3 regions of the uncultured Halovibrio sp. genome follow, and region 3 is predicted to be linked to each of the others. Evidence: predicted binding sites of a transcription regulator. Region 3 holds the regulator's gene; each other region holds the start of a gene.
The links. The regulator sigma-54, encoded in region 3, starts transcription at its own class of promoters, with help from an activator protein. The targets are predictions, from matches to a motif close to TGGCACNNNNNTTGCTNT.
Positions count from the first base shown of each region.

Region 1: the regulator sigma-54 is predicted to act here: its motif matches at 1,761-1,778, upstream of QZ501_RS04240 (DUF642 domain-containing protein).
Region 2: the regulator sigma-54 is predicted to act here: its motif matches at 8,744-8,761, upstream of flgB (flagellar basal body rod protein FlgB).

Region 1 is NZ_CAJXMA010000011.1:36,736-49,410, reverse strand. Features, by position in the region: gene mltF (membrane-bound lytic murein transglycosylase MltF) at 245-1,630, shown strand; gene QZ501_RS04240 (DUF642 domain-containing protein) at 1,820-2,452, shown strand; gene QZ501_RS04235 (efflux RND transporter periplasmic adaptor subunit) at 2,745-3,860, shown strand; gene QZ501_RS04230 (efflux RND transporter permease subunit) at 3,857-6,979, shown strand; gene QZ501_RS04225 (hypothetical protein) at 7,022-8,434, opposite strand; gene QZ501_RS04220 (c-type cytochrome) at 8,477-9,469, opposite strand; gene QZ501_RS04215 (c-type cytochrome) at 9,487-10,149, opposite strand; gene QZ501_RS04210 (aldo/keto reductase) at 10,457-11,446, shown strand; gene dbpA (ATP-dependent RNA helicase DbpA) at 11,581-12,675, shown strand, end outside.
Region 2 is NZ_CAJXMA010000012.1:11,718-24,392, reverse strand. Features, by position in the region: gene QZ501_RS04395 (methylated-DNA--[protein]-cysteine S-methyltransferase) at 1-447, shown strand, start outside; gene QZ501_RS04390 (hypothetical protein) at 452-826, opposite strand; gene QZ501_RS04385 (PilZ domain-containing protein) at 1,001-1,288, shown strand; gene QZ501_RS04380 (hypothetical protein) at 1,285-1,863, shown strand; gene QZ501_RS04375 (HD-GYP domain-containing protein) at 2,013-3,314, shown strand; gene QZ501_RS04370 (hypothetical protein) at 3,307-4,473, opposite strand; gene QZ501_RS04365 (ABC transporter ATP-binding protein) at 4,625-5,569, shown strand; gene QZ501_RS04360 (ABC transporter permease) at 5,566-6,339, shown strand; gene queF (NADPH-dependent 7-cyano-7-deazaguanine reductase QueF) at 6,349-7,167, shown strand; gene QZ501_RS04350 (adenylate/guanylate cyclase domain-containing protein) at 7,171-8,577, opposite strand; gene flgB (flagellar basal body rod protein FlgB) at 8,803-9,207, shown strand; gene flgC (flagellar basal body rod protein FlgC) at 9,211-9,669, shown strand; gene QZ501_RS04335 (flagellar hook assembly protein FlgD) at 9,691-10,383, shown strand; gene QZ501_RS04330 (flagellar hook protein FlgE) at 10,409-12,343, shown strand; gene flgF (flagellar basal-body rod protein FlgF) at 12,382-12,675, shown strand, end outside.
Region 3 is NZ_CAJXMA010000111.1:706-7,507, forward strand. Features, by position in the region: gene lptC (LPS export ABC transporter periplasmic protein LptC) at 1-16, shown strand, start outside; gene lptA (lipopolysaccharide transport periplasmic protein LptA) at 40-582, shown strand; gene lptB (LPS export ABC transporter ATP-binding protein) at 592-1,317, shown strand; gene QZ501_RS14270 (RNA polymerase factor sigma-54) at 1,470-3,035, shown strand; gene raiA (ribosome-associated translation inhibitor RaiA) at 3,102-3,410, shown strand; gene ptsN (PTS IIA-like nitrogen regulatory protein PtsN) at 3,426-3,905, shown strand; gene rapZ (RNase adapter RapZ) at 3,939-4,811, shown strand; gene QZ501_RS14290 (HPr family phosphocarrier protein) at 4,828-5,097, shown strand; gene yjgA (ribosome biogenesis factor YjgA) at 5,094-5,618, shown strand; gene QZ501_RS14300 (helix-hairpin-helix domain-containing protein) at 5,878-6,171, shown strand; partial or broken gene QZ501_RS14305 (carbon-nitrogen hydrolase family protein) at 6,168-6,802, opposite strand, start outside.

The DNA.
Region 1 (12,675 bases), on a different contig from region 3:
GTTTGTGTCTGCCCTGGATGACGAGCGTCGCGATTACATCGCTAAAGCTGCAGAAGAATCCCTTAGAGAGGGTTGAGCCTTGAGGCGTTGCAGCGGCGCGCCCTGACAGAATGCTTCCAGGCCGCGCACCGCGTCATCGCCGCCGCCGGTTTGTCGTATTCCTCGTACTCAAGCAATGTTTTGACTGTGTTTAAAGGAAACACATACTACCCTTTATTTTGTTGTCTTTCTCTCGGAGCGGCGTATGTACCGAGTCAGGCGTATTGTGTTTCTGGTGGCCATACTGGCTGTGGTTGGCTGCACACATGATGAGGGGCAGGCACGCAGCCTTCAGGCTATCAAGGAGGAGGGGAAGCTGGTGGTGCTGACCCGTAACGCGCCGACCACCTGGTATCTGGGGCGCGACGGCAAACCCACGGGGCCTGAGTACGATATGGTCGAGGCTTTTGCATCGCACCTGGGTGTTGAGGTGGCATACAACATCAAGCCGTCGATCCGCTCCATCATCGAAGGCATTGAAAACGGCGAAGGGGATCTGGCTGCGGCTGGACTGACGATCACCCCCAAACGCCAGGAACGCTTTCGTTTCGGGCCGCCCTACCAGGATGTGACCCAGCAGGTTGTGTGCCGTCGCGATAACGTCCAGCCCGAGTCTGTTGAGGAGCTGGTGGGGCTGGAACTTACTGTGATCGCGGATAGCAGCTATGTGGAGCGACTGGAAGCGCTTAAAGAGAGCCATCCTGAGCTTGAGTGGCAAACCGTGGATAACCGCTCGACTGAGCAGCTCCTCTACGACGTCTGGCAGCGCGAGATCGACTGCACCATTGCGGACTCCAATATTGTCGATCACAACCGGCGTTACTTCCCGGAGCTGATCGCGCCGTTCAACCTCAACCGTTCAGAGTCACTGGGCTGGATGATGGCGCAGCCGCGCAAGGACCTTGAGAGCGCCGTTGCGTCCTGGCTGGAATCGTTCAGGAAGAGCGGGCGTTTGGAGGTCGTGAAAGAGCATTATTACGGCTACTTTGAGGTTTTTGATTACGTGGACACGCGCCGTTTGATCCGCAGGGTCGACGAGCGCTACCCGAAATACCGAAGCTATTTCGAGACGGCCGCTGAACAATACGATCTTCCTTATATTCTGCTTTCCGCCCAGGGGTACCAGGAGTCGCACTGGCGTGCACGTGCCCGCAGCCCGACCGGGGTCCGGGGGATCATGATGCTGACGCTGAACACGGCAAAAGAAGTGGGCGTGGATAACCGGCTGGATCCCAAACAAAGTATCTTCGGGGGTGCCAAATACCTGGCGAAGCTTAAGAATGAGCGCTTCTCGGATAAGGTAGAAGAACCGGACCGCACCTGGCTGGCACTGGCGGCCTATAACGTCGGGCGTGGCCACCTGCATGATGCCCAGCGGCTGGCGCGGGAACAGGACCTCAATCCGCACCGCTGGGGCGACGTCAAGCAGGTATTACCCCTGCTTTCGAAGAAGTTCATTTACCAGAATCTCAAATACGGTTATGCGCGAGGTTACGAGCCGGTGCGTTATGTCCAGAGGATTCGCGAGTATCAGCATATCCTGGAAAATGAGATTGAGGTGTTGTCAGTCGAGCCGCCGGATCCCGAATAACAGGGCATGCATCCCGCCCATGTGTCCGGGACTGGCTGATGTCGACTTTTTTTACATCATTGTTGGAAAACACCGGCAGCACCTGCCAGATCATGGACTAACCCTCTATGTTCCCTGCATTTATTTTTTATGGCCTCAGAATTGCTTTCAGAGGAAGAGACATTCAATTTCATGCAGAGGAAGCAGTCCATGAAAGCTACAGCATTCACCCGCAAAGGTCTTTTCTTCGGTGCGCTTTTGCTCGCCGCCGGTACCACAAACGCCAACCTGATTGGTAATGGCAGTTTCGAGAATCCCAATATCGCACCGGGCACCTGGGAATATTTTGAAGGCGCGGACACTGTTGATGTGCCGGATTGGGAAGGCAACAGCATCGAAATCTGGGATAGCGGCATGGTCAGTTTTGAGGCCAAAGAGGGCGATCAGTTCGCCGAACTGAATGCTCACCCCGACCTTGGTTCAGATTTCGGTATCTACCAGGACTTCAGTACTGTCACCGGGCAATGGTATGACCTCTCGTTTGCATACCGTGCTCGCGTAAACAGCCTCGAAGTTTTCAGCGTCGCGGTTACTGACATGATCATCAACAACCTGAGCGAAACAATGGATGACCATACCACGTCAGGTTGGTCGATCTATGAAGGATCGTTTAAGGCGACCTCTGTCAGCTCACGCCTGAAGTTCGCCAGTGTCGCCCCGGACGGAACACTCGGCAACTTTCTGGATGACGTATCCGTGACAGCCTCGGTGCCTGAGCCCGGCACCCTCGCGCTGCTCGGACTCGGTCTGGCGGGCCTTGGTATCTCAGCGCGTCGTCGATAAGTTGCCCCCTTTAGCGGGCGCGGCGACATCCCTGAGAGCGCGCCCATCACGCTGACGCCATTTGGTTTCATCACGGGCCGGTCATTATGAACGGCCCGTTCACCTCCCACGAACCGTCTCCCTGCAGCCTCATTCAGGGGTCATCCTTTTGCTTGAGCCAATCTGCCACACAGACGTGCCCTTTATGGGAAAACCCTACTGAATGCGGCGGGGGATTCGCTGACTGGAATCGTTTGTGAATGCGGGGCCATCGATTATTCTGGCTACTTGAGCCCCCTTCCCGAGTAACGCGATGAAACAATGGTCAAGAGCAACCCTGCAGGAACATCGTTCAGCGCTCACCGCTGCATTGATTCTGCTGGGCGTGATTCTCTGGATGCTCTCGGGCACGCTCCGGGATTCGACATCCCAGATTGAGCCGTCGGTGTCGGACAAGGCCGATAACCACATGTCCGTGCGTGTCCTGGAGTCCACCAACCAGACCATTCGGGACCAGATCATCATCAGTGGTCGAACGCTGGCCGACCGATCGGTGGCTGTGAAAGCGGAAACCGACGGCGTTGTTCAGAAACTCCATTTCGAGCGCGGCGATCGGGTGAACGAAGGCGATATGCTGGTTGAGCTGGCCATGGAAGATCGCGAAGCTCGCTTGCTCGAGGCGCGCTCCCTGGTGGAGCAGCGTGAGATCGAGTATCGCGGCGCGCAGTCGTTGCGACAGAAGGACTCGATTGCAGAGAACGAGCTGGCCCGGGCAAAAGCAGCGCTGGAGTCGGCGCGGGCTCAGCTCAGGATGGCGCTGGAGGAAGCCAGGCGCACGCGCCTGAAAGCGCCCATTGAAGGTGTTGTGGAAACCCGGGACGTTGAGGTGGGCGATTTCCTGAACCGCGGCGCACCCGTGACCACCCTTGTGGATCTGAACCCGATCCGTGTGAAAGGCTCTCTGTCGGAACGCTATCTGAATCGCATCGAGCCCGGAAGCCCTGCCACCGTGACACTGATCAATGGCTCCGAGCACGAGGGCGAGGTGGCCTTTGTCGGGCGTGTCGCCAGTCCAAAAACCCGGACCTTCCCGGTTGAAGTGGTTATCGACAACCCCGAGGGGGACATCATTGAAGGGCTTACCGCCGAAGTCACCCTCTCTGCGGGAACCGTGGTCGCCCACCGTCTGCCTTCGTCAATATTGACTCTGGCGGATGACGGCACACTCGGCGTTAAGGGGGTGAGCGACAACAGCGAGGTCGTCTTTTACCCGGTGGAGGTTGTGCGTGACACGCCCGAGGGCGTGTGGCTCACCGGACTCCCCGAGACGGTCCAGCTCATCGTCGTGGGGCAGGAATTCGTCAGTGCCGGTCAGAAGGTTGAAACCGTGCCCTATGAAAGCTTGGCTGCGCCAGGAGCATCGGGATGAGCGGCTGGATTGAATGGCTGTTCACCCGCCACCGGGCCGTATTATCCGCACTGGCGCTCTTGTTGATTGCAGGGACCTGGGCCTACACCGATATCGCCAAGGAGGCGGAGCCGGATGTGGACATTCCCTTCATCTTCGTTCATCTGGGCCTGGAGGGGGTATCACCCGAGGATGCCGAGCGCCTGCTGATCCGGCCCATGGAGGTGGAGCTGCGTGGCATTGATGGGCTGAAGGAAATGCAGGCGACCGCCACCGAAGGCGGTGGTCAGATCGTGCTGGAATTCGACGCCGGTTTTAATGCTGATGCGGTGCTCCAGGACGTTAAGGATGCTGTCGACAAAGCCGAGCCGGAACTCCCTGCCAATGCCGACGACCCGGTGGTCGAGGAGATCAACACCAGTATCTTCCCGGTGTTGCTGGTCACACTCGCTGGCGATCTGCCGGAACGAACGCTTCAGCAGCTAGCCCGCACCACCCGGGATGAAATCGAGTCCATCACCAGCGTGCTGGATGTGACCATCGCCGGTGAGCGCGAGGAGGTGGTGGAGGTCATTGTCGATCCACTGAAAGTGGAAAGCTACGGCTTACAGGTCGGCGAGATCATCCAGTACCTGAGTCGCTCCAATCGGCTCGTGGCCACGGGGAATCTGGATACCGGGGAAGGGCGCTTCGCGATCAAGGTGCCGGGGCTGTTCGAGACCGCTGAGGACGTGCTCAACATGCCGGTGAAGGTCGACGGCGATGCCGTCGTGCGATTTCGCGACATTGCTTCGGTCAAGCGGACCTTCAAGGACGCCGATGGGCATGCCCGCGTGGACGGCTTGCCGGCGGTGACGCTTGAGGTCACCAAGCGCACCGGTGAGAACGTGATCGATACAGTGGCGGCGGTGCGCGCCAGAGTTGATGCCCTGAAAGCCGACTGGCCTTCGAATCTGGTGGTCTCCTACAGCCAGGATCAGTCCGAGTTCATCGAGACGATGCTCACGGACCTGGAGAACCACGTTGTCAGCGCCGTGGTGCTGGTGATGGTTGTGGTTGTCGGCGTACTGGGGCTGCGCTCCGGGCTGCTGGTGGGCATTTCCATTCCGGGGTCCTTCCTGGCCAGCATTCTGGTGCTCCATCTGCTCGGTTATACCGTGAACATGGTGGTGCTGTTCGCGCTGATCCTGGCCATCGGGGTTCTGGTGGACGGTGCCATCATGGTGGTGGAGTACGCCGAACGCCACATGGCAGCCGGTGAAAGCCGCTACCGTGCCTATGTCCTGGCGGTGCGGCGCATGAGCAGCCCCATTGTGTCAGCCACCCTGACCACGCTGGCCGCCTTCGTGCCGATGCTGTTCTGGCCCGGGCTTGTGGGTGAGTTCATGCGCTACTTCCCCATCACCCTCATAACGACGCTGACAGCTTCCCTGCTGATGGCGCTGATCTTTGTGCCCACCCTTGGAGCCCATATGGGCAGGGCCGGTGCTGAAGCAGCATGGCAACGGCGCAACCTGCAGGCGGCTGAAAACGGCGACCTGAGTCAGATTACCGGCCCGGCTCGGCATTACCTCAGGGTGCTGGACAAAGCATTGGATCATCCGGGGCGCGTGCTGGGGCTTACCCTCGTGGGCCTGCTTGCTGCCTGGTTGCTCTACGGTGCTTTCGGTAAGGGCGTCGAATTCTTCCCCAAGGTGGAGCCGGATTTCGCGACCCTGATGGTCCATGCCAGGGGTAACCTCTCCGTTGAGCAGAAGGACGCTTTGGTTCGCGAAGTGGAGGCCGAAGTGCTCGCTTTCGATGAGGCTTTCGAGAGTGTCTACGCACGCACCGCCGGCGACAGTGGCTTCAGTTTCATGGGCGACGTGGCTGAAGATGTAATTGGACGTGTTTCCATCGAATTTGATGACTGGGACAAGCGCCCGCCCGCCAATGAGATCCTGCAGGCGATTCGCGAACGCACGGATCAGCTGGCCGGGGTTCAGGTCGAAGTGCGTAAGCTGGAGGCCGGCCCGCCCGTCGGGAAACCGGTTCAGTTACTGTTGAGCGCGAACAATCCGGGCCTCCTGCCAGAGGCGGTTGGAATCGTGAGCCAGCGTTTCAGGTCCCTGAAGGGACTGACGGACATCGAGGATGACCGCCCGTTGCCCGGGATCGAGTGGGAGCTGCAGGTGGATCGTGCCCAGGCGGCCAAGTTCGGGCTTGATGTCACCACCATTGGCAACGCTGCCCAGCTGGTCACCAATGGATTGCGCATCGGCAGCTATCGGCCCGACGACACGGATGAAGAGATCGACATTGTGGTGCGCTACCCCGAACGTTGGCGGACCCTGGACCAGCTGGATCAGCTCCGGGTTACCACGGCTGGCGGAGCGGTGCCCATCAGCAACTTCATCGAGCGCCGGGCCGAACCCAAGGTGGATAACCTGCGACGGGTGGACGCCGTTCGTGCCATGTCGGTGCGCGCGAATACCGCCCCCGGCGTGCTCGCCGACGATAAGGTCCGCGAGCTGCGCGACTGGCTTGCCACGGATCCGCTCCCGGACGGTGTCAGCTATGAGTTCAAGGGGGAGGATGAGGAGCAGCGTGCTGCTGAAGCGTTTCTTGTTCGTGCCCTTTTCGTCGCGCTTTTCCTGATGGCCGTGATTCTGGTGACCCAGTTCAACAGCTTCTTCAGCGCCGCCCTGGTGCTTTCCGCCGTGGTGGTCTCAACCATCGGGGCCTTCCTCGGGCTGCTGCTGACGAATCAGGCCTTCTCCATTGTCGTAACCGGTATGGGCATCATTGCGCTTGCCGGGGTTGTGGTGAACGACAACATCGTGCTGATTGATACCCACGACCGGCTCCAGAAGCGCGTCGCCGACCCACGGGAAGTCATACTGCGCACCGGCCTGCTGCGACTGCGCCCGGTGGTGCTGACCACCGTCACCACGATTCTGGGCCTGATGCCCATGATGCTGCGCGTGAATATTGACCTGTTTAACCGCGAAGTGGCCTTTGGGGCGCCCATTACCGAATGGTGGCTGAGTCTGGCCACGGCCATTGTGTTCGGGCTGGCCTTTGCGACGATCCTGACGCTGATTATTACGCCCTGTGCTCTGATGGCGCGGGTCAAACTGCGGCAACGCGCCTGGGGCTGAGCTCATGCTCGTTGATTAAATTGTGCGGTTCACCATCTCCGTTCAACCGCCGGTGTTGAACAGGTGGAAGTACTGCAGAAGGATCTCGTTGCCCATGGTTCTGCCGACCGCGTCGGCCGCGGCATTGTGGGGCGCCTCCAGGTCGCGGATGCGGTAGGAGAGGGTCCACTGGCTTTTGATGGGGTGGTTCCAGTACTGCAGCCCCAGGGTCAACGTGGAGAACCGCCGCTCCGGATGTCCCTGGTTGGCGAATTCATCCGCATCGAAGTCGTTGAGCCGGTTCAGGACGTCGTAGCGCGCCTGCAGCGCCAGCTTGTTGGGCTTTACGAACCAGGCGGCGTCCAGGTACCAGCCGTCGAACTCGTTGTCCTCGCCGGGGGCCATCCGCGGAGTGACGTCGCCGAGGTCCTCACCCGGGTTCGCGAAGGGCGGATTGGTGCCGTTGTAGACCATGCCGTTGCCGAAGACGTACTCCCCGGAGAAGCGCCAGGGCTGGCGGTAGTAGTGGAAGCCCAGGCCGTAGCGGTTGCGTTCGAACTCGTCGCCTTCGTCGATGGTGCCGTCCCCGCCGGCATCGAAGACCCGCTCCCCCTGCTGGCCCCAGGCGAAGAACTTGATGTCCTCCCGGCGCGGGTTGCCGCGGTGGACGCCGTCGAAGACGTAGGCAGCCTGGGCGCGCATGTAGAGGTCGCGGTTGTCGTCGTTGTCGCTGCGGTTGATGCCGTTGCCATTGCCCAGCCCGGCGGCCCAGGTGCCCTCCCAGTGCTCGGAGATCCGGAACTCGTCGAAGGCCATGGCGCCGATATCGCGGTAGGAGCTGATGGAGCCGTCGAAGCCTGATAATCCGGGATCTTCATCGCTCGGCCCCTTGTTGGCCCGAACGTACCGCTCCAGCACCTGCTGCCGGCTCACCTCCGAGAAGCTGATGTAGTCGTAGGCGGGAATTGCGCGCAGCCCCTCGTCCACCAGCGGCCACTGGAACTGGCCGATACGCAGGCTGACACCGGGCTCCCAGATGTCGTCGCTGCCGCCGCCAGCGAAATGGCGGAAGGTCATGGAGGCATCGGTGAGCTGGGGGCTGGGGCTGCCGCCGTCGGGGTCGGCCAGGCGGGTGATGCCGTTGTTGCCCCACTCGGTGAGGAAGAAGTAGTGGATGTCCTCGTCAGTATTGTTCAACGCTCCGCGCACGCCAACCCGAGCCTGGGAGAGGTTGAAGCCGGAGCTGCTGGAGCGGTCCGGGGAGAGAGTGTTGAAGATGGGGCGCTGACCGTTGGGTGCCTTGTCGCTGTCGTCGATGTCGCGGTAGGTCGGCTGGATGAAGCCGAAGACCGACATGGTCGGGGCGCCCTCGGGCGCCTCGGCGCTGTTGAGTACCAGCCAGTTGGCGGCGCCGGCTGGCGCGGTGACCAGGGCCAGCGCCGTCGCGAGCGCGATGCGCACGTGGGTGCCGTTCATGATGGATTCCTTGTGGCTGTTCGCGATCACATGTCCGGGTCGTTACTGCGTGCCCTCCCCAAGGGTGTGGCCGCGAACCTCCTGGTTGTAGAGGCAGGCGTGGTCATGCCACTTCTCTGCAGTGCTGGCCTTGTCGCCCTCCCAGCGGGGATCCTGGGGCCGCTCATGGCTGTTCATATAGGCGGACACGTCCCACGCCTCCTGGTCGGAGAGGGCGGCGTGCTTTTTCACGGGGTTGGCCTTGCCCAGGGGCATGTTGTACTTGATGAAACCGGCTGCGGTGTTGATGCGGTGCATGCCGGCGCCCCAGTTATAGGCCTTCTCGCCCCACAGAGGCGGGAAGATCTGCTTGCCGTCGGCGGTGAACTTGCCGCTGCCGTCCCCGGAGTGGCAGACGGCGCATTGGGCCTCGTAGATGGACTTCCCGCGGGAGATGGAGTAGCCGTCCTCCGGTTTCTCGACACTGCGGTAGCCACGCCCGGGCAGGTTCTCGCCGATGGGCGCGCCCCTGGCGGACCAGAACATGAATGACTGCATGTCTTTCAGGAGCTGACTGTCCGGCTTCGGCGGGCCGCCGGCCTCGGAGGCTCCAGCGTTCATCGAGTAGGTGAAGCAGCCGCGGATGCGCTCATCCATGGTATTCACGTGGTCGTTCTTGCCACGGTATTTGGGGTAGATCCCCCAGGCGCCCCACATGGGCGAGGAGTTGGCGGCCATGCCGCCACCCAGGTGGCAGTTGGCGCAGTTCTGGCCGTTGCCTACGTGGCGTTTGGCCTCCGGGTGCTGCAGCGTGTTGACGAAGGCCTCCATGCCGCTGCGTACGGCTTCGCCGAACTCACCCTCGGGCAGCTCGTCCATGCCGGGGTAGTCGAAGTAGCTCTCGCCCTTGGCCTCGGGCGCCTCTTCCAGCTCCACCTGCTTGGTGAGGGTCTCATCGTCCTGGGCGAGCGCCGAAGCGGGGATGAGAAGGGCGGCCGCCAGGAACAGCGCGGTGTGGCGGGCGAGCCCGATGGTATCCTGATGGGTCTTGTTCACGATGGCCTCCACGATGGCTATTCGGCGGACGGACGGGCGGGCTGCGAGGCGAACCAGGCGGCCACAGCCTTGATCTCTTCCTCGGTCAGGCGCTTGGCCACTGAGGCCATGAGGTCATTGGGGTCGTTCTGGCGGTTGCCGTCCTGCCACGCGGTAAACTGGTTCTCGATGTAGCTCGCGTGCTGCCCGGAAATGGCGGGAAAATCGGCACCCACGCCGTCACCACCGGGGCCATGACAGGCGACGCAGGAGGGAACCCCCTTGCGCCACAGGCCCTGCTGGGCAATAGCCTGGCCGCGTTCCAGAACGGACTTGGCGGCATCCGTGCCCGGCGCCTCTGCCGGCACTTCCATCTCGGCGTAGTATTCGGCCACCGCCCGGCGTTCCTCGGCGGAGAGGCCGCTGGCAATGGGCTTCATGGTGGCGTTGTCGCGCTCACCACTGGCCATGTCGTCGAGCTGCTTGGCGAGGTAGTCGGCATTCATGCCGGCCATGCGTGGCCAGCCGGCCGCGCCGTTGCCGCCCCCATCGGCTCCGTGGCAGGTGACGCAGGCAGCCGCGCCGTTGTCATTGCCCTCCTTCGCCAGTTTCTCGCCGAGATCGTTGGCTGCGGCTGTTGCCGGCGCCAGTGCGATGAGTAACAGCGCTGGCAGGGGCCCGAGTCGATGGCGACGTTGCATGCGCTCGCTCCTGGATGGGGTTCGGCTTTCCCGGTGCCTGACTGACCGGCCTTCTATTAGAATATTAATAGATTCTAATGCGCGGACTGTCAAATCAGAGCAGAGCAGGCATCTCCCCACGTCCCTGGGGGTACTGAACTGGATCCAGGGAGCTGGACCGCTTGCAGGTCACCTTTACTCTGGTGCAGGTCCGGGGTGTGGTGGGGCACGGGGTTGAATTCGCCCTCGCTCCCACGCATATCTCTGGTGCAGGGCATTCACAGTGATGCCATTTCTCCAGATGATGTTCCAGCCAACGGGAGGAAGCATGGAAAAGCGGGCATTCGGCAACACAGACATTCAGGTGACCCCCGTCGGGCTCGGCACCTGGGCCATTGGTGGCTGGATGTGGGGTGGTACGGACGAAGCCCAGTCCATCGATACCATTCACAGGGCCATCGACAAGGGGATCGGTCTGGTCGATACGGCGCCGGTTTACGGTTTCGGCCGCTCCGAGGAGATTGTGGGCAAGGCGCTGGCCGACGGTCGTCGGGATCAGGTGGCGCTGGCCACGAAAGTCGCCCTGAACTGGAACGATGATCACGATAAGGTCTGGCGGGACGCGAGTGCGTCGCGCATTGAACAGGAAGTAGACGATTCCCTCAGGCGTCTGCAGACGGACAGGATCGACATTTACCAGGTCCATTGGCCGGATCCGGAGACGCCCATGGAGGAGACCGCCCGGGCGCTGGAAAAGCTCTACCAGGCGGGGAAGATCCGCGCCATCGGTGTCAGCAACTTCACGCCGGCGCAGATGGACGAGTTGCAGAAAACCGTGCCCCTGCACAGCCTGCAGCCCCCCTATAACCTGTTTGAGCGGGACATCGAGCAGGAGACCCTTCCCTATTGCCGGGAAAACGGCATTGCGACCATCACCTACGGCGCCCTGTGCCGAGGCCTGCTGACGGGCAAGATGCGCGAGGATACCCAGTTCACCGGTGACGATCTGCGTAAGAACGATCCCAAGTTCCAGGGTGAACGCTATCGCCAGTACCTGAACGCCGTGGCGGAACTGGACCGGTTCGCCCGGGAGCGGTACCAGAAGAACGTCCTCGCGCTGGCGCTTCGCTGGCTGGTGGATCAGCCCGGTGTGACGACGGCGCTCTGGGGTGCCAGGAGACCGGAGCAGCTGGATCCGGTCGGTGAGATCGACGGCTGGTCGCTGGATAAGGAAGCGATGACTGCCATCGATGAGATCCTGGCCCGTTGCATTGATGATCCCGTTGGGCCCGAATTCATGGCGCCTCCGAGTCGGTAATGGGGGGTCTTCTTTGGCCGCGGGCTGGCCATTGGTATGGCACTGGTGGAGCAGGAAAACCTGTCCCGCCCCTGATATCTGCTTTATCCTGCGCCACCATCCCATGAGCCAAGGAACCTCCTACGTTGAGCCAGATGTCTTTTTCCACCCTGGGGCTGCAGCCGGCGCTGCTTGAGAGCCTGTCGTCGCTGGGCTACGAGACCATGACGCCGATCCAGGCTCAGAGCCTGCCGCCCATCCTGGCCGGGCAGGACGTCATCGGGCAGGGCAGGACCGGTTCGGGCAAGACCGCGGCCTTTGGTCTGGGGCTGTTGAGCCGGCTCAATGCCGAGCGCTTTCAGGTTCAGGCCCTGGTGCTTTGCCCCACGCGGGAGCTGGCGGACCAGGTAGCGCGGGAGATCCGCCGGCTTGCCCGGGCGACGGCCAACGTGAAGGTGCTGACCCTGTGCGGTGGCACGCCCATTGGGCCGCAGATCGGCTCGCTGGAGCATGGCGCCCACATCATCGTGGGCACGCCGGGGCGGATTGAGGATCATCTGCGCAAGCGCACCCTCGACCTGGGCCGACTGGAAACCCTGGTGCTGGATGAAGCGGACCGGATGTTCGACATGGGGTTCGAGTCCGCCCTTGAGGCGGTTTTCGGGAGTGTTCCGGGCAAGCGCCAGAACCTGCTGTTCAGCGCCACTTTCCCCGATGCGATCCAGGCCGTTGCGGAACGCCACATGCACAACCCGGTTCGCGTCCAGGTGGAGGAAAGCCACGACGACAGCAGTATCCGCCAGCACTTCATCCGCCTGCCGGATGAGCAGCAACGCATGACCGCGTTGCGCCTGCTCCTGCTGCAGCTCCGGCCGGCCTCTGCCGTGGTCTTCTGCAATACCAAGCGCGATACCCGGGATCTGGCGGATGAGCTCTGCCGGCACGGCTTTGATGCACTGGCCCTGCACGGGGATCTGGAGCAGAAGGAGCGCGACCAGACCCTGGTGCGCTTTGCGAACCAGAGCGCCTCGATCCTGGTGGCCACGGACGTGGCGGCCCGGGGGCTGGACATTGACGCGCTGGACGCGGTGTTCAACTACCACATCGCCCGCGACAGCGACGCCCACACGCACCGCATCGGCCGCACGGGCCGCGCCGGGGAGCAGGGCAGCGCCTACACCCTGTATACCGAGAAAGAGAGCCATAAGGTGGTCCGGCTGGAGGCCGAACTGGACCTGAGCATTGAGCCC
Region 2 (12,675 bases), on a different contig from region 3:
GCGCTGACCCAGCTAGCGTTTGTGGACAGCCCTTCTGATGTGGAAGCGCGTTTTCGCCGGGCGGCGAAGGTCTGGCGCCGGGAACCGGAACCAATACCGGAGGACGACGATCGGCTCTCCAGCCTCGCCGCCATCCTCCACGCCTGGCCCAACCAGGCGGCGGTCTCCATGCCGACGCTTGAGATGGTGGGGTCCGCGTTCCAGCAACGGGTCTGGCGTTATCTGTTGCGGCTCGACCCGGGGCAGTGCCTCACCTATGGCGAAGTCGCCCGTCACATCGGCCAGCCCGGGGCCGCCCGGGCGGTGGGCGCTGCTGTGGGCGCCAACCCGGTGCCTGTTCTGGTTCCATGCCATCGTGTGCTGCCGGCTTCCGGCGGAACCGGCAACTACGGCGGTGGTGAACGGCGCAAGCGGTGGCTGTTGAGCGGCGAGGGCGTGGGCCTGTGAAGGCCTACTGGGCGTTCTGCGGCGGCAGACGGTAGCGCATGCGCTTGCTGATGCCACGGAACGAAAGGTAGAGCAGGTAGATAAAGGCGAGTACCAGGGTCAGCGCGCCCAGTGCCAGCCCGCCTTCCCGCAGCAGCAGGTTGCTGTTCCCTTCCGAAACCAGGAGCGCAAACGCCCGAACCCCGTGGTGCTGGAGCAGATAGAACGTGATCCCGCCCCCGAGTATCGCGGAGATGAACTGGCTGAAGATGATCAGTAGCGAGGGAATGGTCGCGGCGTGACCGCAGTGGCCGCACTGGTAGCGGTCCGTGTACTCCGGCTCGTCTTCGTTCCGGATGGGATCCATAAGCCCCTGTCGGCAGTTCGTGCACACCAGCATGCGGCTTGGTCTCCGGCAGATTGCATGAGTGACTGACTGTATAGCCTTTCAGGCGCGACAGCACAACCCCGGTGGCTGCATCATCAGTGCAAGCGGCATTAGCAGCTTTCAGGCTGCATGCATGGCGGAAGCTGCTATGCTTGCTCCGGACAGTATCAAGGGTGGACAGGGAGCATGCCTGAGCAGCGGCGTTACATCCGGACCAGCATGAGTGTACGCATCATGGTGCGCCACAGTGAGATTGGCGAGCATGTATTCACAATGCGTGATCTGTCCGACGGCGGTATCTTCGTTCTTGTGGATAATGAGCCTTTCCCCGGGATTGGCAGTGAGGTGGAGGTCCAGGTCCAGGGGTTGCCCGTACCCGCGCCTGTGCGCCGGATGCGGGTCGTGCGCGAGGCCAGTGATGGTTACGGCCTGGCGTTCATGGATACGCAGACCGAGCAGGGAGAAGGCCATTGAGAACTGTGACAGGCGTTGTGCTGGTTCTGCTGCTGGCCATGGGCCTTTCAGGCTGTAGCACACAGCGGACCCACTATTCCGCCATGACCGCCGAAAACTCCGCCGGTGAGGAACGGCGTGTGCTGCTGAAATGGAAAACCGCACGCTACCCGGCCTGGCACTGGCGCCAGGACAGCGCCACCCCGGTCACCGTGAAAACCCAGTGCAGCCGGCGCGAGTGGCAACTGCGCGATCCCGGAATGGATGGCGCCTGCTCGGAAGACGCGATTGCTGCCTGTGGTGACCCGCGGCTGGATGCCACGAACAGCGGTAAGCCGGTCGAGGCGGGGCAGGTGTGCATGCAGCTGACCGATGCTGACGGCAGCACGCGGGTACGGGATCTGGGTAGCCGCCTCGAGCTCCGCGTCAGCTGTTCCCCCCGCCAGACGGGTGTGGACATGGGAGACAAGGTGGTCAACGTTGACTATCTGCGCGCTTCCTCCGTGCCCTATACCTTCCGGGTGCGCACTGTACCCACCGGCAGCCTTACTCAACGGCCGCCGCAGCTGGGTGACCATGTCTGCGATGACGGTTGAACCTCCGCCGGGAAAACTCCTGTAACATTTCGCCGCATTTGCGGAACGAATCGTCACAGTCGGCGCGTTGCTTCTTCTTTCAATTTTGAAACAATGCAAAAAAGAAGAAGTAGAACGAAGAAGTCATATCGGGCGTCGAGGATGAATCCATGGGTGTACAGCGGCGAAAGATCTCCGTAAAGGAACTTGAAATCGGCATGTTCGTTGCGGATCTGGATCGGCCGTGGCATGAGACGCCGTTCCCCATCCAGGGGTTCTACATCCGCAACCAGAAGGAAGTGGATGAGCTGATCCGGCACTGCCGCCATGTTCACGTGGATGTCGCGGAAAAGCGCGAGAGTAGGGCCGCCGAGTCCACGGGTACCACGGCCCGCCGTGACGGTGGTGATGGCAAGGTGATCAAACTGCCTGCCGTCAAGGTGCGCAACCCCCACCATTACGAGACCACACGCCCGTTGCGCAAGGAAATCCGGAACGTTCAGCCGGTTCTGGATAACGTTGAAAAAGCCCTGGGTCGGGTTAATGAGATGCTGGCTGCCGGCCATAATGAGGTCGACGTTGAGGAGGTTTCCTCCGTTGCCCGCACGATGGCGGAGAGCGTGGCACGCAACCCCGATGCGCTGCTGTGGCTCAGTCGCGTCCAGAGCCGCGATGATTATACCTATCGTCATTCCCTCAACATCAGCATCTGGGCCCTTCTCCTGGGGCGCCAGCTTGGGTTGGATCCGGATGTGCTGCACAAGCTTTCAATGGGGGCGCTGCTTTCCCACATCGGTACAGCGCGTCTGCCCGAGGGCATGCAGATAGCCGAGAGTGAGCTGACCACCGAGCAGTGGCAGACCTACTCCCGCTATCCGGAGATTGGGGCCCGCCTTGCTGCGGCCTCCGGTCTGCCGCGTGTGGTGGTGAACGTGATCCGTTACCACCGGGAGCGCCATAACGGCACGGGTTTCCCGCAGCGGGTCAACGGTGAGCATATTCCCCTGCTGGCTAAGCTGGTAGGACTGGTGGATTACTATGAATACCTGATCGAGCCTAGGGAAAGGCGCAGCCAGCTGACGCCGGCCCAAGCGGTTTCGCGGCTCTTTGAATGCCGCAACAGCCAGTTCCAGGAGGATCTGGTTGAGCAGTTCATTCAGGCGGTGGGTGTTTACCCGACGGGCACGATCGTGGAGCTGGCGACCCGTGAGGTGGCCGTGGTGGTGTCACACACGCCGAAACGCCGCCTCTGGCCCAGCGTTATGGTGCTGACCGATACCGACAAGAAGCCCCTCCAGCAGGGCCACATCGTGGATCTGGCCAAACAGAATGAGGAGGCGGCGGACGCCAACGCCCGCATTGTGGACTGCAAACCCTTCGGTTACGGGGGCATTGATCCCTCGCAGTACGAGGTGACCGGCGCGGCGGCACGCCAGCGCTCCCGCTGGAGTCTCAAGGGGCTGTTCAGTTGACTTCCACCAGCAGGTTCTTGCGGACCCAGCGGTAGTTGTCGAAACCCGGGTAATCCACCTTGAAGTTGACGAGTATCGTGCCGCTTTCCGCGGGCCTGCTGGTATTCCGGTAGAATTCCACTGTGCCTTCCTGACGATCCACGCTGTGGGTCGCCCAGCCCGAGCCTTCCGCTTTCGCCTCCAGTCGTTTCAGTGAGAAGCCGGATGAACCGGTGCGTTTTATGGCCACTGTTCTGATGCTGCCGTCTGAAGGGCCAATGGTCAGGGTGCCGGGCTCCAGGTAGAAGGCGGTCGCCAGGTCGTTCCTGAAATCGAGCGTGTCCTGGGAAAGAAACTCAATGATATTGCCGGTGGGGGCTCGATCCAGGGTGCGGCGGGCATTGAGGATATTGCGCCGTTCATCCTCCAGTTCTTCCACGCGGTCACCGGTCGCATTCTCGATCTCGGATTCAGTGGGCGGGGCTTCACAGAGCTCATCGCCCTCGGGAGCGAAGCAGATACTGTCCAGCAGGCGGTTGGCCGGTGACGGGTCGATCAGGTCACCCGTGTCATCCTCCCGGCTGTCCTCCGAGATGTTGTCGGGTCTTGAGAACGACTCCGTGGAGACACTGAAATCAATGCGGGGATTGCTGTCATCGGCCAGGTAGCTGTTCAGTTGATCGATGGTCCGCTGCGTGATTTCAAGCGTTTCCTCCGATGAGGCCGGACTGTCCTGTTCAGCCAGGGCGCTCAGCAAACGGGTGATGTTGATGGCGATCGCGTTATTCTCGGCCAGATCCTCTTCGATCCCGCGGTGGGTTTGCAGCTCTTCGTCATCGGTTTTGCCCCTGTGCAGCTGCCTGCGGGCCTCCGCCGTGAAATCGATGGGCGTGAGGAAGGGGGCAGCAGGGACGTTTTCGGCGAGAACGAGGTTACCCAGCCGGAAGGTCAGTGTTTCGCCGGGGTGGTAACGGAATTCACCGTTCTCACCGGTGGTCCCGGACTGGCTGCGCGTTTCATAATGGATGTTTTCGACGCCCTCAGTGAAAAGGGTGCCCGTGCGCAGGTCGCCGTCCCCGTCGCCATCACTGCCGCCGCAGCCGGCAAGTGCCAGCAGGCACCCCGTGGTGAGGAAAGCGGTTACCATCCGTACTGCGTTTCGCGGGGTCTGGGTGGTCATTGCTCGTCCATAGGCCCTGAACTGTTGCGTTTTGGCATTGTAGGAAGCTGCAGCCGATTCTGATCTGACACAGGTCGCAGATTGGGCAATGCCCTTGCATCAGGGCACGTGATCCCCATAATCAGCGACGTTGATTCGATAAGAGATCTCTATGGAATACGCACTGGATATTCGCGGATTGCGCAAGACCTTTCCCGGTGGCCTTGAGGCGCTGAAGGGGATTGATATGCAGGTCGAAGCTGGTGATTTCTTTGCCCTGCTGGGGCCGAACGGGGCCGGTAAATCCACCACGCTCGGCGTGCTTGCCTCACTGGTGCGCAAGACGGCCGGGCAGGTGCGGGTTTTCGATGCCGATCTGGATACCGATCCCGCCCGCCTCAAGACATGGCTCGGCTTTGTGCCCCAGGAGTTCAACTTCAATCAGTTCGAGAAAGTGGGCGACATCGTGCGCACCCAGGCCGGTTATTACGGTATGGCGCCGGCCCGGGCGGCGCTCAATGCCGAGCGTTACCTGCGTGAGCTGGGCCTGTGGGATAAGCGCAATTCACCGGCGCGTATGCTGTCGGGAGGCATGAAGCGCCGGCTGCTCATCGCCCGGGCTCTGGTGCATGAGCCCCGGGTGCTGATCCTGGACGAACCCACGGCGGGCGTGGACATTGAGCTGCGGCGTTCCATGTGGGGCTTTCTTGAGCGCATCAACCGCGAGGGGGTCACGATCATCCTGACCACTCACTATCTGGAGGAGGCGGAAGCGTTGTGCCGCAACATCGCGATCATCGACGGTGGCCGCATTCTTCAGCACACCTCCAAGCAGGCACTGCTGCAGCAGCTGAGCATGGAGCATTTTATTCTCGATATCCGCAACGATCCCGGAACCCTGCCGCAGCTGGAGGGCTACCACTGCTTCCGCAATGATGAGGGGGCACTGGTCGTCGAGGTTGAAAAGGAGGACGGACTGAACGACGTCTTCCGCCAGCTCGGTGAACAGGGCTGGGAGGTGACCAGCATGCGCAACCGTTCCAACCGGCTGGAGGAGCTGTTCATGAGCCTGGTGGGCCGCTCGCTGCCGGCATCCGAAGAGGAGGAGAGCGCATGACGCCGTACCAGATCTGGATCGCCTTCATGACCATTGTCGTGCGCGAGGTGCGGCGCTTCACCCGCATCTGGCCGCAGACCCTGTTGCCGCCGGCGGTGACCATGACTCTGTACTTCGTGATCTTCGGCAACCTGATCGGAAGCCGCATCGGGCCCATGGAAGGCTATGACTACATGGAGTTCATTGTGCCGGGGCTGATCATGATGTCGGTGATCACCAGCTCCTACGCCAATGTGGTGTCCTCGTTCTTCAGCATGAAGTTCCAGCGCAGCATTGAGGAACTGCTGGTCTCGCCCACGCCCAACTGGGTGATCCTGACCGGCTACCTTGCGGGTGGCATGGCGCGCGGACTGATCGTGGGTTTCGTGGTCATGCTGGTGTCGCTGGCGTTCACCACCCTGGAGTTCTACAGCCCGGTCCTGGTGGTTACCACGGCGCTGCTCACCTCACTGGTGTTCTCTCTGGGCGGATTCATCAACGCGATGTTCGCCACCAAGTTCGATGACATCTCGATTGTGCCGACCTTTGTGCTGACGCCACTGACCTACCTCGGGGGCGTGTTCTATTCCATCAACCTGCTGGATCCGTTCTGGCAGGGGCTCTCCATGGCCAATCCCATTCTCTATATGGTGAACGCCTTCCGCTATGGTGTCCTGGGCGCCTCGGATGTGGGGCCGGTGTGGGCGATCGCCATGCTGGTGGTGTTTGCAGTGGTGCTGTTCACGGTGAGCCTGCGCCTGCTTGACCGGGGCAAGGGCATCCGCAGCTGAGGAGGCGACATGGAACTGGATGATGCACCACTGGGCCGGACCAGCGCCTACCCTGAGCACTATGATCCGGCGCTCCTGTATCCTGTGGCCCGGGCACAGGCACGGGACTCCCTGGGGCTGGCTGACGGCTGGCCCTGGCAGGGCGAGGACCGCTGGCAGGCCTGGGAATTGAGCTGGCTGCGCCCGGACGGGGTGCCCCGGGTGGCCACCGCCGAGTTCCGGGTGCCCGCGGATTCGCCCAATCTGATCGAATCAAAGTCGCTCAAGCTGTATCTCAATGCCTTCAACAGCACAGTGTTCGAAGGCGTGGAGTCGGTGCGCACCACCATCGAGCGGGATCTGTCCGAGGCCGCGGGCGCTGCAGTGTCCGTGGTGCTGGGGGATGTGGACGCGGATGCCGGACTGGTGGCACGGCCGGAAGGGGCACACCTGATTGATGACGTGGAAGGTGTGATCATGCCCGCCGATGGCCCTCTGGCCTCACTGCGTTCGCTGGACGGCGACGTGGTCACCGAGAGCCTGTGTTCGCACCTGCTGCGCAGCCTCTGCCCGGTGACGGGCCAGCCGGACTGGGCCACGCTTGTGGTCCACTATACGGGGGCCCGCATGCGGCCGGAGGCGCTGCTGGGCTATGTCATCAGCTACCGTGAGGCACGGGACTTCCACGAGGCCTGTGTGGAGCGGATTTTCACGGATCTGAGGGATGCCCTGACGCCGGAGCGGCTGAGTGTGGGGGCGTTCTATACACGCCGTGGCGGGCTCGACATCAACCCCTGGCGCTCGACCCACCAGGGCGATGCGCCAGCATCAAGGTTGCTGCGCCAGTAGGCGCTATTCGTCACGCAGGCGTCGGGCCGCCCGGTCCAGCGCCTGTATGATGTGTTCGCGTTCACGCTCGTCGACTTTCTCGGAATCCAGATACATCGCGAAGCCGTCCCCCTCATGCTCCAGGAAGCTGCGCTGGTCGCCCACGTCCTGGCGGAAGTCGATCACCTGGTAGATGGGTACCGGCCGTGCGAACCCTTTTACGGTGATTTCGCCCTTGTCCCGGCACAGGATGCTGTCCTTGATCAGTGAGAAGGTCTCGTAGGAAACCAGGATCTCGCCCGGATCCGCCAGTTCCTCCAGACGGCTTGCCAGGTTCACTTCCTTGCCGATGATGGTGTAATCCATACGGTTGTCCGCGCCGAAGTTGCCGACGGTGCAGAACCCGGTGCTTATGCCCATCCGTATCTCCAGGGGCGTGCGGATGCCCTGGCTCTTCCATTTCTGGCGCAGCACCGTCATGTGCTTGCGCATCTCGATGGCCATCGAGACACAGGCCTGTGTGTCCTTCTTCGCGCCCTGGCTGGTGGGGTCGCCGAAGAAGATCATGATGCTGTCACCCACGAACTTGTCGATGGTGCCGCCGTACTTCAGCGCGATCTGGGACATCTCGGTGAAGTAGGTGTTGAGCAGCTCCGTCAGCCCTTCCGGTTCCATCTCCTCGGAAAGCTCGGTGAAACCCTGGATGTCGGAGAAGAAGACGGCCAGCTTCTTGCGCTGGGTTTCCAGCCGCACGTCGCGTTCACCGGTGAAGATGGACTGCCACACCTGTGGCGAGAGGTATTTGGCCAGCTTGTGGGATAGGGCGATGGACTGTTCACGCTGGTACTGGATCTGGGACTTGGCCGCCACCAGCGCGCGCGCCTGGAGATAGGTGTAGAAGGCCATGACGCATACATAGAGCGTGGTCACCACGCCGCTCACCACGGTGAGGGTGGGCGGAGCCCAGGGCTCGAAGCTGACGCCGGCAATCGGCAGTGACGTAGTCACCCCAACCGCCAGTGCGGCAACGTTCAGCGCCCAGGCTCTCAGCCCCCCGACAATGATGCCGCTGAAGCTGATCATCAGCAGCAGCATCAGCGAGGGGATGACGCTGAACTCGATATAGACCGTCAGGGAGCCGATCAGGAAGCCGTCGAGCAGCAGTATGCGCTCGCGGATCTGTGGCGTGCGCCTGGGGAATATCGCCCGGGACAGGAAGTAGAGAACGTGCGGCCAGATCAGAGCCAGCGGCACGAACCAGATCAGGTAGTCATGGAAGTGATCGAGAAACACCCCTGTGCCGAGAATGGCAGCACCGGCCATGTAGCCGAGCACCCGCGCATGGTAATCCGGCATGGGCGGGATGGCGTTCGGTTTCTGCTTGGGGTCCATGGCCGTCAGGCTCGAAGGCATGAGGGGTACGTTCATCATTGTCCAACGATCGCATCCATGTTGAGGGAACGTTACCAGCAAACTCCTGGGCTCACAATTGACCCCGAAGACAGCGGTTTCCGGCACTGGCACAGGTTTGCCGCTATGGCACCCGTATTGTTGCCGTTGCGGCGTTAATGCCTGAATACAAAGGAGTGTAGCACTTTGGCACCGCTATTGCTTAATACCGACAAAGCCCGATTACCCGGCAAAAAGGGGCCAGTCATGACCACGATCAGCTTTGACAACGCATTCGGCATTCACGATGACGCTCTGCGGTTGCGCTCCCAGCGCTCCGAAGTGCTCGCCAACAACCTCGCCAATGCCGATACGCCCGGCTACAAGGCGCGTGACATCGACTTCCAGGCGGCCCTTCAGCAGGCCCAGGGCCAGCAGGAAGGCCTGGCGATGACGGCCTCGGACTCCGGGCATATGACCGGCGAGGGTGGCGGTGGCGGCAATCCGGAGCTGATGTACCGCAACCCGATCCAGCCGTCGATCGATGGTAATACCGTGGATACCCAGACGGAGATGTCCAAGTACATGCGCAACTCCATGGAGTTCCAGTCCAGTTTCCAGTTCCTGAACAGCAGTATTAAGGGACTCAAAGACGCACTCGCGGGGCAGTAAACCATGTCACTCAATCAGGTCTTTGATATTGCCGGCTCTGCCATGTCGGCCCAGTCGATCCGGCTGAACACAACCTCCAGCAACCTGGCGAACGCCGAGACGGCCAGTTCCAGTACGGATGACGTTTACCGTGCGCGCAAGCCCGTTTTTTCCGCCATCCAGGCGGACATGATGGGCCAGGGCGGCGGCGTGCAGGACGCGGGTTTTTCGCGCAACGAACTGGAATCCGCCGGGGTTCAGGTGGATGCCATCGTGGAAAGCGATGTTGAGCTGGAGCAGCGTTATCAGCCGGATCATCCCAAGGCGGATGACAACGGCTATGTGTATTACCCGAACGTCAACGTGGTGGAGGAGATGGCGGACATGATGTCGGCGTCGCGCTCCTTCCAGACCAACGTTGAGGTGATGAACACGGCCAAGAGCATGATGCAGCGCGTCATGACGCTGGGTCAGGGCCAGTAAGCGGGAACGGGGGTAGCGACGATGGACGGCGTTAACAGCTCAACCAATTCGGCTTCGGACATCCTCAAGGAGTACCGGAACCAGAATCAGGGCGGCAAGAGCGAGGGCGGCAACAAGGCCTCGGATATGGGCCGCAATGAGTTCATGGATCTCATGATGGCCCAGATGCAGAACCAGAACCCACTGGACCCGCAGAAGAACGAGGATTTTGTGGCCCAGCTGGCCCAGTTCTCCTCCCTGGAGGAGATGCAGAGCCTGAATACCTCGGTTGAGGATGCCATGGGTCAGTTCCGCTCGACCCAGGCGCTGCAGGCCTCCGCCATGGTAGGGCAGCAGGTTCAGGTGGAGGGCAACATCGCCAACCTTGGCCCTGAGGGCGAGGTGAAAGGAGCGGTGGAAGTGCCTTCGGCTACCTCGAATCTGCGGGTCAACGTGTACAACCCTTCCGGGGAACTGGTTCGCCAGATGGACATGGGCCAGCAGGGCAGCGGCACAGTGGATTTCAGCTGGGACGGTGAGAATGGCGACGGCGATCTGATGGAGCCGGGCGATTACCGGGTCCAGGCGGAAGCCCAGTACGACGGCGAGACCCAGGAGCTGGCTACCCGGCTCAATGCGAACGTGGACAGCGTCAACCTGGAGAACGGGGGCGTGACGCTGAACTTGGCAGGGCGCGGCTCAGTGCCGCTGGACCAGGTCAAACAGATCAACTGATAACAAGTAGTGGGCGAGGTTTACCATGGCGTTCAATATCGCACTCAGCGGACTCAATGCGGCCCAGACGGATCTGGACGTGAAAGGCAACAACATCGCCAACGCCAGCACCACGGGCTTCAAGCGCTCGCGGACGGAGTTTGGTGACCTCTACAGCTCCGGCCTTCAGAACCTGGGCGATACGTCCGCGGGTGACGGGGTCAGCGTTCAGAACACCCGGCAGCTTTTCCAGCAGGGCAACATCACCGCCACCAGTAATGGCCTGGACATGGCCATTGATGGGGAGGGGTTCTTCGTTCTGGAGGGCGCCAATGGCGAACGCCAGTTCTCGCGGGCCGGCCAGTTCGGTGTGGATGAGGAGGGTTTTGTCACCAATAACCAGGGGGCCCGGGTTCAGGGGTTCCAGGCCAATGAAAGCGGGCAGGTTGGTGATGTTCGTGGCGATCTTGAGGTGAACACTGAGAACCTGGCGCCCAAGTCCACCACCAATGTTGCGGCGAATCTGAACCTGGATTCTAGGGAGTCGGTTCTTAGAGTGGATCAGACAGTCTACGAGGCTGCAGGTGACGGCATTGACGCGTTACGCAACGGGGCGGCCGGCTTTGATGCGACCGAGTTCACGGTTACCGACCCGGATGGGGGTACAACGCCAATTCCGACGAACGCTGGTGAATCCGGGGCCAGTATTGCTGCGCGCTTCGCCAATGTGGATGGAGTCGACGCAACGGCAGGCTCTGCGGCTACGGTTTCTGAGACGGGCGTCGGCCTGCAGGATGGGGATCAGTTTGAGATTACTCTTTCTGACGGAGAGAGCTTCGGTTACCCCATTGGTGCGGGGGACACTCTTCAGAACGTGGCCGACGCAATCAATGCGGATGGCTCAGTCGCACTGAACGCTTCTATTAATGGCGGCAACCTTAAGGTCAACGACAACGAAGGACGCAATCTTGAATTTGGGCTAACTGGCAGCAACGGTTCACAGCTTGAAGTCGATTCTGATGACGACAACACCGGCCCGCAAACGCTCGAAAGCGGTAATAATGCTTCCTACTCGGTACTCGGCAATCTCACCTTTACCGTGCGCGAGGGGTATGATCTTACCGAAAATGGCGGCACTGAAGTTCTGAGCGGTAGTGAGACAGGAACCGATGACCCCCAGAATGCATTCAACCGTGATGATTCGAATACCTATAATCATTCAACCTCCACAACGATTTACGACAGCCTGGGCAACCCTCATGAAATGACCCAGTACTTCGTGAAGGAGGATCCGGCAAACAATGCCTGGAAAAGCTATGTCGAGATTGACGGTGAGCGAGTAGGTAAAGACGGGAATGGCCCTGACGGAGAAGACGGATTCGAACTGGTCTTTGAGGAAAATGGCAGCCTGGATACTGCGGAATCGGAAGATGTTCTGATCAATAACTGGGTGCCCAAGGATGAGGACGGCAACTATAACGGTGCTGAAAGACCGGATACGACCGAAGATACTCTTCCGTTAGACCCGGATTCGAACAGCTCCAACTTCGTCATCGATTACAGCAACACTACCCAGGTCGGCTCCGGATTCGCCGTCAATGACCTCCAGCAGAATGGCTTCGCGACCGGCCGGCTGACGGGCCTGGATGTGAGCGAAGAAGGCGTGATCCAGGCGCGTTTCAGCAATGGCGAGTCCGAGGCGCTGGGCCAGATCGCTCTGGCCAATTTCCGGAACAACGAAGGGCTTGCTCCGGTTGGGGATACCGCCTGGGTTGAAACCATCGACTCCGGCGATGCGGTGATCAGCCGCCCCAATACCGGTCCCCTGGGCGCAATCCAGTCCAGCTCCGTTGAGGAATCCAACGTCGATCTCTCCGAGCAGCTCGTGGGTCTGATTACCGCCCAGCGGAACTTCCAGGCCAACTCCAAGACCATTGAGACCTCGGACCAGATCACCCAGACCATCATCAACCTGCGGTAATCCCACAGGTTGAGGCTGAATGAGCACAGGAGGGTTCCATGGACCGCTCGCTCTACATTTCGATGACCGGCGCCAAGCAGAACATGTACGCGCAGCAGGTCAACGCCAACAACCTGGCGAACGCGGACACTACCGGGTTCAAGCAGGACTTCGCCAATGCCCGCAGCATGCCGGTATACGGCGAGCATCATCCGTCCCGGGCCTATGCCATGACGGAGAACCCCGGGGCGGACCTGAGCCATGGCCCCATGAAGCAGACCGGTCGCTCCCTGGATATCGCCATCAAGGGTGACGGTTGGCTGGCGGTGGAGCCGGAACCCGGTGATGAGGCC
Region 3 (6,802 bases):
GTACTTCAACCGCTGACGCACAGGAGGCACAGCCTGCTCATGACCAACCCGGCACGCACCCGAAACGCCTGGCGGTTTCTGGCAGGGCTGCTTCTGAGCAGCCTGTCACTGCCCCTGTATGCGTTCAATCTGGATTCCGACAAGCCCATCCGGGTTGAATCCGACAATGCCCGCCTGGATGACCAGGAAGGAACCGCCACCTATACCGGCAGTGTCCGGGTTACCCAGGGCGAAGCCCTTCTGACGGCGGACAGAGTGGTTCTCTACAGGGGCGGGGCCCAGAGCCTCAACCGGATGGTAGCCACCGGCGACCCCGCCACCTACGAGCAACCGGAAACCGAACAGGGCCCGGCCGTCTACGCCGAGGGCCGGACCATCATCTACCGGGCCGACGAAGAACGCATCACCTTTGAGAACGAGGCCTTCATCCGGCAGCAGGGCGACACCTTCCGGGGCAACCGGATCGTGTACGACGTGGCCGAAAGGGTGGTCACCGCCTCCAGCTCCGAGGACGACGCGGATGACCGGGTTGAGATGACCATCCAGCCCGGCCGCGACAGCGGCAACGACAACAGCAACTGAGCGGACCCCATGGCGAGACTGGAAGCGCTGAACCTGGCCAAGAGTTACCGCCGCCACCCGGTGGTGATGGACGTTTCCCTCAGCATCCAGAGTGGTCAGATCGCCGGGCTGCTCGGGCCCAATGGCGCCGGCAAGACCACCTGTTTCTACATGATCGTGGGCCTGGTTCCCCATGACCGGGGCCGCATCCGCATCGATGACCGCGACATCACCCACCTGCCCATGCACGGCCGCGCCCGTGCCGGTATCGGCTATCTGCCACAGGAAGCCTCGGTCTTCCGGCGCCTGACCGTGGCGCAGAACCTGATGGCGATCCTGCAGACCCGCAGCGACCTCACAAAGGCCGAACGTGAGGAACGCATGGAGTCACTCCTGCGTGAGTTCCACATCAGCCACATCCGCAACAGCCTGGGCATGAGCCTTTCCGGCGGTGAGCGCCGCCGCGCCGAGATCGCCCGTGCGCTGGCGGTGGAGCCGGCCTTCATCCTGCTGGACGAACCCTTCGCCGGCGTGGACCCGATCTCGGTCAGCGACATCAAGCAGATCGTGCGCCAGGTGCGTGACCGGGGCATCGGTGTCCTGATCACCGACCACAACGTGCGCGAGACGCTCGACATCTGCGAAACCGCCTATATCGTCAGCGAAGGCCACATCATCGCCTCCGGCACCTCCGAGGACATCCTCGCCAACCAGCAGGTCAAGGAAGTCTATCTGGGCGACGAATTCCGTCTGTGACACGGTCCTCCCAAAACCGTTGTCGCCCTGCCCAATTGGCCTGTACACTCAATTCAAAAGACATTAAGCAAAATCCCTGCCGGCCTGCCACAGGGTCGGATTAAGGTTACGTAAATGCGGGACAATCGGTAACGGGAAAGCAGTCGATGGTCATGAAAGCGTCCCTGCAGCTGAAGATGGGCCAGCAGCTCACAATGACGCCCCAGCTTCAGCAGGCAATACGGTTACTCCAGCTCTCCACACTCGACCTGCAGCAGGAGATCCAGCAGCAGCTGGAATCCAATCCCATGCTTGAAACCGCCGAGGAAGCCGAAGCGGAAGCTGAAGCCGGGACTGACGACAGCGAAACCGCTGACACCAGTGAACACAGTGACAGCAGGGAAGATGGCCGCGAATCCGGTGAGTCAGAGGGATCGCAGGAAGACGAATCACGGGAAACCGCCGGCGCCGAGCCCGAGAGCTGGGAGAACGAGAACTGGCAGGACAACAGCGAAATCCCCGACAACCTGCCCGTGGACACCGCCTGGGACGACGTCTACCAGACCGCCCCCGCCTCGCCCGCCAGCTCACGCCCCGAGGATGAAGGCGGCGAATCGGATTTTGAGAGCCGCAACAGCCGTGGCGAGACTCTCCAGGATCACCTGCACTGGCAGCTCAACCTCACCCCCATGTCCGAGCGCGACCGCGCCATTGCCCACGCCCTGGTGGATGGCATCGACGACAGCGGCTATCTGACCCAGAGCCTTGAGGAGATCCATCAGGGGCTGAGCGCGCCGGACGACGAGGATCCACTGGAGATGGACGAGGTTGAAGCGGTCCTGCACCGGCTGCAGCACTTCGACCCGCCCGGGGTGGCCGCACGGGACCTGCGCGAGTGCCTGCTGATCCAGCTCAATCAGCTTCCCACGGACACCCCCTGGCTCAAGCAGGCACGGCTGGTGATCAGCCACTACATCCAGCTGCTCGGCAGCCGTGACTACCGCCAGCTGATGCGCCGCAGCCGGCTCAGCGAGGCGCAGCTCAAGGAGGTCCTGGGGCTGATCCAGAGCCTGCACCCCCGCCCCGGGGATGCCATCGGCGAGGAAGAAACCGAATACGTGGTCCCGGACGTGATCGTCACCCGCCAGGAAGGGCGCTGGAAGATCGAACTGAACCCGGAGATCGCGCCCCGGCTGCAGGTGAACAGCCTCTATGCGTCACTCATCCGCCAGTCCGACAGCAGCAGGGACAACACCTATCTGCGCGACCAGCTCCAGGAGGCCAAGTGGTTCATCAAGAGCCTTCAGAGCCGTAACGAAACCCTGTTGAAAGTCGCCTCCCAGATCGTCGATCATCAGCAGAGGTTCTTTGAAGAGGGCGAGGAAGCGATGAAGCCGCTGATCCTCTCCGAAATCGCCCAGGCGGTGGAAATGCACGAGTCCACCATATCCCGCGTCACCACCCAGAAGTACATGCACACCCCGCGTGGCATTTACGAACTGAAGTATTTCTTTTCCAGCCATGTGAGCACGGACGAAGGCGGCGAGTGCTCGTCCACAGCCATCCGTGCCATGATCCGCAAACTCATCAATGAGGAGGAAAGCCGAAAACCGCTGAGCGACAACCGTATAGCGACTATACTCAGTGATCAGGGCATCAATGTGGCACGCCGCACGGTGGCGAAATACCGCGAGGCGATGCACATTCCACCCTCGAACGAACGCAAACGTCTCGTCTAGAGGGTCTGACGCCTGTATGATGGCCACCTTCCGGTGGCCGGGCCGAACCGGAAACAGGAGCGGACTATGCAACTCAACATTTCAGGTCACCACATCGAGCTGACTGAAGCCCTCAAGGACTATGTCCGGAGCAAGATGGACAAACTTGAGCGACACACCGACCAGATCAGCAACACCCAGGTGACGCTGTCGGTGGTCAAACAGCGACAGACCGCCGAAGCCACGCTCCATGTAACCGGGGGCGAAATCAACGCCAAGGCCCAGCACGACGATATGTACGCGGCGATCGATCAGCTTGTGGACAAGCTTGACCGGCAAATTCTCAAACATAAGGAAAAGCAGGTGGAACGCATGCACGGTGCGGCCACCCGCTGATCCCAAGCGGTATCCATGGTCCATTCATCACTGTCCATTGAATCCATCCTTGCCCCGGAACTGGCCCTCTGCGGTGTTCCGGGGACCAGCAAGAAACGCATCCTCGAGACCATTGCCGAAAGGGTGGCCCTGCACTACCCGGAGCTTGAGGAGAACCAGATCTTCAACAATCTGGTGGCGCGGGAGCGCCTCGGCAGCACCGGCATCGGACAGGGCATCGCCATTCCGCACTGCCGGCTCGAGGACTGCAAGCGCGTGGTGGGCGCGCTGCTGACGCTGGATGAACCCATCAACTTCGATGCCATCGACAGTGAGCCGGTGGATCTGCTGTTCGTGCTCCTGGTGCCGCAGAATGCCACCAGTGAGCACCTTGAGCTGCTCAGCCAGCTGGCGGAGAAGTTCAATGACCGCGGCCTGTGCCGGCGCCTGCGCCAGTGCCAGGACTCGCAGGAACTCTATGACCTGATTGTCGCCAGCGAAAAGGCATCGCCGTAACGCCGACCCATCCAGCCAGCGGGAGATCGGGCTGTGAAACTGACCATCGTGAGCGGCCGCTCGGGCTCCGGCAAGAGCACAGCGCTCCATGTGCTGGAAGACCTCGGCTACTACTGCATCGACAACCTGCCCATCGGACTGCTGCAGCCGCTGACGCGCAAGGCGCTGGAATCGGACGAGCAGCAGAGCGACATCGCCGTCAGCATTGACGCCCGCAATCTCTCCGCGGACATTGCCGATTTCGAGAACCTCTACCGCCAGCTCCAGCACCCGGACCTGAGGGTGGAGGTCATCTATCTGGACGCGGCGGACAGCATGCTGCTGCAGCGCTTCCACGCGACCCGCCGCAAGCACCCCCTGAGCACACCGGGGCGCTCGCTGTCCGAGGCCATTCAGGACGAGAAAGCCCTGCTGGAACCCATCGCGCGGCTTGCGGACCTGCACATCGACACCACCGAACGCTCCATGTACGAGCTGCGCGACATGGTACGCGAGCGGATCGTGGGGCGGGACGAACAGCAGATGGCCCTTCTGATCCAGTCGTTCGGCTACAAGCACGGGGTGCCCATCGACTCGGATTTCGTCTTCGATGTGCGCTGCCTGCCCAATCCCTTCTGGGACGAATCCCTGCGCGGCTATACCGGGCTGGATGCCCCGATCCGTGAATACCTGACCGGCCAGCCTGGCACCACGACCCTGCTCGAGGATATCAAGGGGTTTCTGGACCGCTGGTTGCCGGAATTCCACACGGTGAACCGCTCCTACATGACAATCTCCATCGGCTGCACCGGCGGCCAGCACCGCTCGGTCTACATGGCCGAGGAGCTGGCGGCGCACCTGCGCCAGGCCTTCAGCACCGTCCAGGTCCGGCACACGGAACTGCCCCACGCGCAACCGACGCCCTGAACACAGCGGAAACCCAATGATCCGAGAATCCATCACCATCATCAACAAACTGGGCCTGCATGCCCGCGCCGCCGCCAAACTTGTAAGCTGCGCCGAACAGTTTGAAAGCAGTATCCAGCTGGGGCGTGACGGGCGGGAAGTGGACGGCAAGAGCATCATGTCGGTGATGATGCTGGCAGCCAGCTGTGGCACGGACATTGACCTGATCATCGAGGGCGCGGACGAGACCGACGCCCGGGACGCGCTGGTGGAACTGATCAACAACCGTTTTGACGAGGACGAATGAGCGACGCTGATACCCCAAGGCAACCGCAGGAAGAGCTGCCCAGCAAAAGCCAGGCGAAACGCGAGATGCATGAGCTGCGCGATCTGGCGGCGGCCCTGGCCGCCCTGCCCGAGGAGCGCATCCACCAGCTGCCCGCCTCCAGCGCCCTCATTGAAGGACTCCTGGAAGTCCGGCACCTGCCGGAAGGCGACCCGCGCCGTCGCCAGACCCTCTACCTGGGCCGCCAGATCCTCGAGGAGGACGAGCAGGCCCTGCGCCGGGCCGCGGCCGGACAGACCGCCGGCACCCCGGAGCACACCCGCCGCCTGCACATGGCTGAACGCTGGCGTGAGCGCCTGATCCATGAAGGCAAGCCGGCGCTGACCGAGTTCATGGACCGTTACCCACAGACCGATGTCCAGCACCTGCGCCAGCTGATCCGTAATGCGGCCAGGCAGTCGGACAGCGGGGACCGCAACAGCCCGCGCCGACGTCTCTACCGCTACCTGCGTGAGCGCATTGACGAGGGCGAGCAGCTGTAGGAAATCGCTTACACGGTGTATGGGCGATGTCCTATTTCCCCGGAAACGGATCTGACTAGAATAGGCAGTCGCAGGGACGCAATGCGGTGCAGGAGGCACCTGGTCAAAGGGACGGACAGCGCCCAGGGAGTCGGGCAGGGCCGGTGCAGTTCGGGTGGCAGGGAAGCCGCCCGTCTGGACCACCTCAATCACCCCGCACCGTCATCTCCGGGTCTGTTCTGTTCCCTCCCCAATCGCGAACAGACAGGAGCACATCACGATGAAAGGAATCGTTTCCGCAACCACCCGCCTGCTGGCGCTCACCCTGGTTCTGGCAGTCACGCCGGCCATGGCACAGGATGCCGCGGAAGAGACCGAAACGGTCAACGTCAATACCGCCAGCGCGGAAGTCCTCGCCGAGGCCCTCCATGGTGTTGGCCCGGCCAAGGCGGACGCCATTGTCTCATGGCGCAAGGAGCAGGGTGAATTCACCACCCCCGAGCACCTTGAGGAAGTGGACGGCATCGGCCCGGCCACCGTCAGTGACAACCGGGAGAAGATCCGCCTCGACTAGAGGCGCCGATGCTCCCATACCGGGATGGCGCTGCGGGTTCTGGCCAGCTGGTCGCGGTCCAGGACCGCACTGACCACACCCGGCCCATCCTCGGAGCGCTCGGCAACCACGCTGCCCCAGGGATCAATGATCATGGAGTGGCCCCAGGTCTGCCGGCGCTCATCATGCTGCCCGCCCTGATTGGGGGCACAGATCCAGACCTGATCCTCAATCGCCCGGGCCCGCAGAAGCGGCTCCCAGTGCGCCTCACCGGTCCGGTGGGTGAAGGCGGACGGCACCACCACCCATTCCGCACCTGCCTCCCTCAGCCGGCGGTAAAGCTCCGGAAAGCGCAGGTCATAGCAGATGCTGATGCCGAGCCGTCCTGCCGGAGTATCCACAGTCACCACCTCATCGCCGGGTTCGAACAGATCCGACTCCTGATAGCGGCCCTGGGAATCCCCCACCATGGCATCAAACAGATGGATCTTGTCATAGCGGGCCACCCGCTCGCCCTGATCGTTCCAGACCATGCACGCGGCGCGCACACGGCCATCGGGCACCACGGTGCCATCCGGACGGGTGCCCATGGGCAGGGAACCGGCCACGATCCAGAGGCCCAGGCGTGCGGCCTCGCGACCCACAAAGGACT